2 regions of the Bacillus pumilus genome follow, and region 1 is predicted to be linked to the other one. Evidence: a T-box and tRNA genes for the amino acid it is inferred to sense, from the RefSeq annotation. Region 1 holds a T-box; the other holds one or more tRNA genes.
What was found. The T-box of region 1 lies ahead of alaS (alanine--tRNA ligase). A T-box ahead of a tRNA ligase gene usually reads a tRNA of that ligase, here a tRNA-Ala.
Positions count from the first base shown of each region.

Region 2: it encodes a tRNA-Ala, which carries the amino acid that the T-box ahead of alaS (alanine--tRNA ligase) is inferred to sense. The anticodon was not compared.

Region 1 is NZ_LT906438.1:2,423,147-2,426,553, reverse strand. It holds gene CKW02_RS12505 (amino acid ABC transporter ATP-binding protein) at 1-366, opposite strand, end outside; gene CKW02_RS12500 (AI-2E family transporter) at 534-1,598, shown strand; T-box leader at 1,645-1,854, shown strand; gene alaS (alanine--tRNA ligase) at 1,936-3,407, shown strand, end outside.
Region 2 is NZ_LT906438.1:97,993-101,399, reverse strand. It holds rRNA gene CKW02_RS00560 (23S ribosomal RNA) at 1-128, opposite strand, end outside; rRNA gene CKW02_RS00555 (16S ribosomal RNA) at 311-1,859, opposite strand; tRNA gene CKW02_RS00550 (tRNA-Ala) at 1,986-2,061, opposite strand; tRNA gene CKW02_RS00545 (tRNA-Pro) at 2,070-2,146, opposite strand; tRNA gene CKW02_RS00540 (tRNA-Arg) at 2,154-2,230, opposite strand; tRNA gene CKW02_RS00535 (tRNA-Leu) at 2,242-2,327, opposite strand; tRNA gene CKW02_RS00530 (tRNA-Gly) at 2,340-2,411, opposite strand; tRNA gene CKW02_RS00525 (tRNA-Leu) at 2,442-2,524, opposite strand; tRNA gene CKW02_RS00520 (tRNA-Lys) at 2,533-2,608, opposite strand; tRNA gene CKW02_RS00515 (tRNA-Thr) at 2,646-2,721, opposite strand; tRNA gene CKW02_RS00510 (tRNA-Val) at 2,755-2,830, opposite strand.

The DNA of each region.
Region 1 (3,407 bases):
ATGTAAATAAAATTCGGCTGTTTCCCTCGCTTCTTCCTTACTCACCTTTTTCACCTTCATTGGGGCAAGCATAATGTTTTCAAGCACCGTCTTATGCGGGTAGAGGTGAAAATGCTGAAACACCATCCCAATATTTTGCCTGACAAGATTGATGTTGGTCTTCGGATGCTGAACAGGCACTTCATTGACGAGTACCTTTCCCTCATCAATGCTTTCAAGACGATTGATGCATCTGAGCATCGTGCTTTTACCTGATCCTGAAGGACCGATGATCACGACAACCTCACCTTTTTGAATATGTAGGTTAATGTCTTTTAGTACATGGAACTGGCCATAATGCTTGTTGACTTCTTCGAATGTGATCATGAAGAACCTCCTCTTGTACATGATGGAATATTCAGTGTAGACATTTTAGTGACTTTGGATGGAGCTGTATGTTTCATGTGTATTCATTTTTAACAAAGTTAGGACAAATTTTATTTACATGGATAATTACAGAAGATGGATAAACAATAAGAAAAGAGGTGAAAAAGGTGAAGAAACGTCCGATCCAATTTCTGATATATGCCGCAGGGGTCCTGCTTGTCCTTGCATCCTTGCTCATTTTACTGCAGCTCGACGAGTTATGGAGGCCTATTTTTTTGTTGTTAAAGGCGGTTCTAATTCCGCTGCTCATTGCCATTTTTATTTCTTATCTGCTTTATCCGATAGTGGAAAAATTGCACGCGGGGGGCTTACCAAGGACTGTTAGTCTCTTATTGATTTATGTACTGTTTTTTGGCGGGATTGGGCTTGCGGTTTATAAAGGGGCGCCTGTCATGATCAAGCAGTTAAATGAGTTGTCAGAACAAATTCCTGTGCTTGCGGAAACGTATAATGGCGCTTTATCACATATTCATCATCATACAAGCCATTGGCCCGACGGACTTCACGACCGCTTGGATCGCTTAATTGTTCAATCGGAGACATATGCAGCTAACGGCGCGGAGCGAATGATTCTTAGCTGTAAAGTATTACTTGATTACGCATTAGTTGCAGCGCTCATTCCTTTTCTTGTTTTTTATATGGTGAAGGACATGAATACGATGAAGCGGGTTGCATGGTATTTGACGCCGCCATCATTTCGGAAGAGGGGACATGCGTTTGTGAAGGCAGTTGATGAATCGCTTGGTAATTATATTAGAGGGCAGCTGCTTGTCTGTTCATTAATTGGAGGTGCAGCAGCCATTGTGCTTTGGCTGTTTCATATCCCGTATCCGCTTGTCCTAGGTATGCTGATTGGCGCAACGAATGTCATTCCGTATTTTGGACCGATTATCGGTGCGGTTCCCGCTGTCTTTATTGCGTTTACCATCTCGGTTAAATCGGTTATTATTGTGCTGATTACAGTAGCGGTGCTGCAATTTTTAGAAAGCAACGTCCTCAGCCCGATCATCGTAGGAAGAAGTCTTCATATGCATCCTGTCGTCATTATGCTTGTCTTGCTAGCAGGAGGAGAGTTATTTGGTTTAATAGGCATGATTTTAGCCGTACCAACTGCCGCTATCATCAGAGTGATCATTGTGCAATATATCCTCATGAGACGAAGCGTTCATTGACAAGAGAAGCCGAGTTGTCTATAATAATTTCGATTCATACTACATACTGAATTCAATGACGGACCCGAGTACGTTAAAAAGCTGTTGCAGAGAGAGGCTTTATTTTGCTGAGAAAAGCCTTATCAGACCTTTAACGGAAGCTAGTCCCGAGTGCAGATAAACACTGCCGCTCTCTTCCGGCGTTATCGGATGTGAAGGTGATAGACGGAATAGGTCTATAATCAGGGTGGTACCGCGAGAGCATCTCGTCCCTGTGTAAGTCGTTTTGTGCTTGCATAGGGCGGGATGTTTTTTCGTTTGTGTGGAGATTGATGAATGATAAGGGAGGATTTTTTGAATGAAAACTTTAACTTCAGCTCAAGTACGCCAAATGTTTTTAGACTTTTTTAAAGAAAAAGGACATGCTGTAGAACCGAGTGCATCACTCGTACCGCATGATGATCCGACACTTTTGTGGATCAACAGCGGCGTGGCAACATTAAAGAAATACTTTGATGGCCGCGTCGTACCTGAAAATCCGCGTATTTGCAACGCGCAAAAATCGATACGTACAAATGATATTGAAAACGTAGGAAAAACGGCACGCCATCATACGTTCTTTGAAATGCTCGGCAACTTCTCTATTGGTGATTATTTTAAAGAAGAAGCGATCGAATGGGCGTGGGAATTCCTCACAAGTGACGAGTGGATTGGCTTTGACCCGAATTTGTTATCTGTCACTGTCCATCCAGAGGATGAAGAAGCGTATGTTCTATGGAGAGATAAAATCGGTGTACCTGAAGAACGTATTATTCGCCTTGAAGGCAACTTCTGGGATATTGGCGAGGGCCCAAGTGGACCGAATACAGAAATTTTCTATGACCGCGGTGAATCGTACGGTGACGACATGAACGATCCAGAATTATATCCTGGTGGAGAAAATGAGCGTTATCTAGAAGTGTGGAACCTAGTGTTCTCTGAATTTAACCATAATCCAGATGGGTCATACACGCCGCTGCCGAAAAAAAACATTGATACAGGGATGGGTCTTGAACGAATGGTATCTGTCATTCAAAACGTGCCAACGAATTTTGATACAGATCTATTCATGCCAATTATTCGTGCAGTTGAGACCATTTCTGGAGAAAGCTATGGCGAGACAAAGGAAAAGGATACAGCATTCAAAGTCATTGCGGACCACATCCGAACGGTTGCCTTTGCTGTAAGTGATGGAGCGCTTCCTTCCAATGAAGGCCGCGGGTATGTGTTAAGACGTTTGCTTCGCCGTGCCGTGCGTTATGCAAAAACCATTCACATCCATCGCCCGTTTATGTTTGACCTAGTTCCAGTTGTGGCGGAAATCATGAAGGATTTCTACCCAGATGTACAAGCGAAAGAAGAATTTATTGCGAAAGTCATCAAGAATGAAGAAGAACGCTTCCATGAAACACTGAACGAAGGCTTAGCTATTTTGTCAGAAGTCATCAAAAAAGAAAGAGACAAAGGCAGCACACAGATTTCAGGTGAAGATGTATTTAAGCTGTATGACACGTATGGATTCCCTGTCGAGCTCACAGAAGAATACGCAGAAGATGAGAACATGACAGTGGATCGAGAAGGCTTCCAGGCTGAGATGGAGAAGCAGCGTGAACGTGCAAGAAATGCGAGACAAGATGTCGGCAGTATGCAGGTTCAAGGTGGCGCTTTAGGAGATATTAAAGTAGAAAGCACATTTGTTGGCTACGAAAATCTAACGGCAGATGCCCATATTGTCGAATTGCTTCAAAACGGTGAAATTGTCACAGAAGCACATGAAGGCGATACAGTGCA
Region 2 (3,407 bases), 1.5 Mb from region 1:
GGTTTCCCCATTCGGAAATCTCCGGATCAAAGCTTGCTTACAGCTCCCCGAAGCATATCGGTGTTCGTCCCGTCCTTCATCGGCTCCTAGTGCCAAGGCATCCACCGTGCGCCCTTTCTAACTTAACCATTTCTTACTTTAGAAAGAATCACTATGTGTGATGAACTTTGCATTGCATTCAATGTGAATGTATTACTTATTGTTATCTAGTTTTCAAAGAACAATCCTGTCTCGCTAGAGACATGTCTTGAAGGAATGATCCTTCAAAACTAAACAAGACGAAAACGCACGCTGCTCCATATATCCTTAGAAAGGAGGTGATCCAGCCGCACCTTCCGATACGGCTACCTTGTTACGACTTCACCCCAATCATCTGCCCCACCTTCGGCGGCTGGCTCCATAAAGGTTACCTCACCGACTTCGGGTGTTGCAAACTCTCGTGGTGTGACGGGCGGTGTGTACAAGGCCCGGGAACGTATTCACCGCGGCATGCTGATCCGCGATTACTAGCGATTCCAGCTTCACGCAGTCGAGTTGCAGACTGCGATCCGAACTGAGAACAGATTTATGGGATTGGCTAAACCTTGCGGTCTCGCAGCCCTTTGTTCTGTCCATTGTAGCACGTGTGTAGCCCAGGTCATAAGGGGCATGATGATTTGACGTCATCCCCACCTTCCTCCGGTTTGTCACCGGCAGTCACCTTAGAGTGCCCAACTAAATGCTGGCAACTAAGATCAAGGGTTGCGCTCGTTGCGGGACTTAACCCAACATCTCACGACACGAGCTGACGACAACCATGCACCACCTGTCACTCTGTCCCCGAAGGGAAAGCCCTATCTCTAGGGTTGTCAGAGGATGTCAAGACCTGGTAAGGTTCTTCGCGTTGCTTCGAATTAAACCACATGCTCCACCGCTTGTGCGGGCCCCCGTCAATTCCTTTGAGTTTCAGTCTTGCGACCGTACTCCCCAGGCGGAGTGCTTAATGCGTTAGCTGCAGCACTAAGGGGCGGAAACCCCCTAACACTTAGCACTCATCGTTTACGGCGTGGACTACCAGGGTATCTAATCCTGTTCGCTCCCCACGCTTTCGCTCCTCAGCGTCAGTTACAGACCAGAGAGTCGCCTTCGCCACTGGTGTTCCTCCACATCTCTACGCATTTCACCGCTACACGTGGAATTCCACTCTCCTCTTCTGCACTCAAGTTTCCCAGTTTCCAATGACCCTCCCCGGTTGAGCCGGGGGCTTTCACATCAGACTTAAGAAACCGCCTGCGAGCCCTTTACGCCCAATAATTCCGGACAACGCTTGCCACCTACGTATTACCGCGGCTGCTGGCACGTAGTTAGCCGTGGCTTTCTGGTTAGGTACCGTCAAGGTGCGAGCAGTTACTCTCGCACTTGTTCTTCCCTAACAACAGAGCTTTACGATCCGAAAACCTTCATCACTCACGCGGCGTTGCTCCGTCAGACTTTCGTCCATTGCGGAAGATTCCCTACTGCTGCCTCCCGTAGGAGTCTGGGCCGTGTCTCAGTCCCAGTGTGGCCGATCACCCTCTCAGGTCGGCTACGCATCGTCGCCTTGGTGAGCCATTACCCCACCAACTAGCTAATGCGCCGCGGGTCCATCTGTAAGTGACAGCCGAAACCGTCTTTCATCCTTGAACCATGCGGTTCAAGGAACTATCCGGTATTAGCTCCGGTTTCCCGGAGTTATCCCAGTCTTACAGGCAGGTTACCCACGTGTTACTCACCCGTCCGCCGCTAACATCCGGGAGCAAGCTCCCTTCTGTCCGCTCGACTTGCATGTATTAGGCACGCCGCCAGCGTTCGTCCTGAGCCAGGATCAAACTCTCCGAAAAAGTACAAAACCGAAGTTTTGTTTTTCGTCAGTGTTTGACTGACTACCTATGATATAACATAGGATTTTTTATAAAAACTCGAATTAACAGGTACGTTTTGTCTTGTTTAGTTTTCAAAGATCATATTGGTGGAGCCTAGCGGGATCGAACCGCTGACCTCCTGCGTGCAAGGCAGGCGCTCTCCCAGCTGAGCTAAGGCCCCATAAAAGATGGTCGGGAAGACAGGATTCGAACCTGCGACCCCTTGGTCCCAAACCAAGTGCTCTACCAAGCTGAGCTACTTCCCGATCTTAATGGCGCGCCCGAGAGGAGTCGAACCCCTAACCTTTTGATCCGTAGTCAAACGCTCTATCCAATTGAGCTACGGGCGCTTATTTTATAATGCCGAGGGCCGGACTTGAACCGGCACGGTAGTCACCTACCGCAGGATTTTAAGTCCTGTGTGTCTGCCAATTCCACCACCCCGGCGTGGATGGTATAAGCGGAAGACGGGATTCGAACCCGCGACCCCCACCTTGGCAAGGTGGTGTTCTACCACTGAACTACTTCCGCATTACAGGATTTCTTTATTTTATTTGGCAATGCGGGTGAAGGGACTTGAACCCCCACGTCATAAAGACACTAGATCCTAAGTCTAGCGCGTCTGCCAATTCCGCCACACCCGCATGAAACATGGTGAGCCATGAAGGACTCGAACCTTCGACCCTCTGATTAAAAGTCAGATGCTCTACCAACTGAGCTAATGGCTCGCTTTAAAAGCGACTTGTCTATCTTACCATATGAAACTGGTGCCGGCAAGAGGACTTGAACCCCCAACCTACTGATTACAAGTCAGTTGCTCTACCAGTTGAGCTACACCGGCTTTATCTATCCTAACATTATGTAAGAATAAATATGGTGGAGGATGACGGGCTCGAACCGCCGACCCTCTGCTTGTAAGGCAGATGCTCTCCCAGCTGAGCTAATCCTCCATATTGTGTTGTCATTTCGAATGTCTCTCGATCCGACAAGTAGTATTATATAACGATAAGATATTGTTTGTAAAGACTTTTTTAAAATAATTTTTGAATTTATTTCAACGTTGTTTTTTTCATCTTTTCGTTAAGGCACCTAAAGAAGTTTACCACTTGTCTCATCATTTTAAAAGTCTTTTTTTCATTTTTTTATGTTTTTTTGTTAAAAAGCGCTCTAATAAAGCTTTATTGGTGTGAAATGACCCTTTTCACGCTTTTTATATGCTTGTTTTCTTCAATATATCTTCTCATACAAATCATCTAGAGAAGGGATTCTTTTATTATTTTATTTTTCTGAGAAATCATTTTCGTGCAAAAATATCCGTGAATGATGCTGTTCTTTACCATCTTCAATATTAAAGTGTTACTTGGTTAACAAGTTAGTTATTGATTCTTTCTTGTTCTTACTTAGAGCGGGCGAAAAAATTGACTGAAGGTGCTATATGTTCTTTGGCAATACTCAGTTATCTAGTGTGTCTCTAAACAGCCCTCTGTATCTGGCTGCCAAAGAAAATTCTTATTGGCTGCTTTCTAT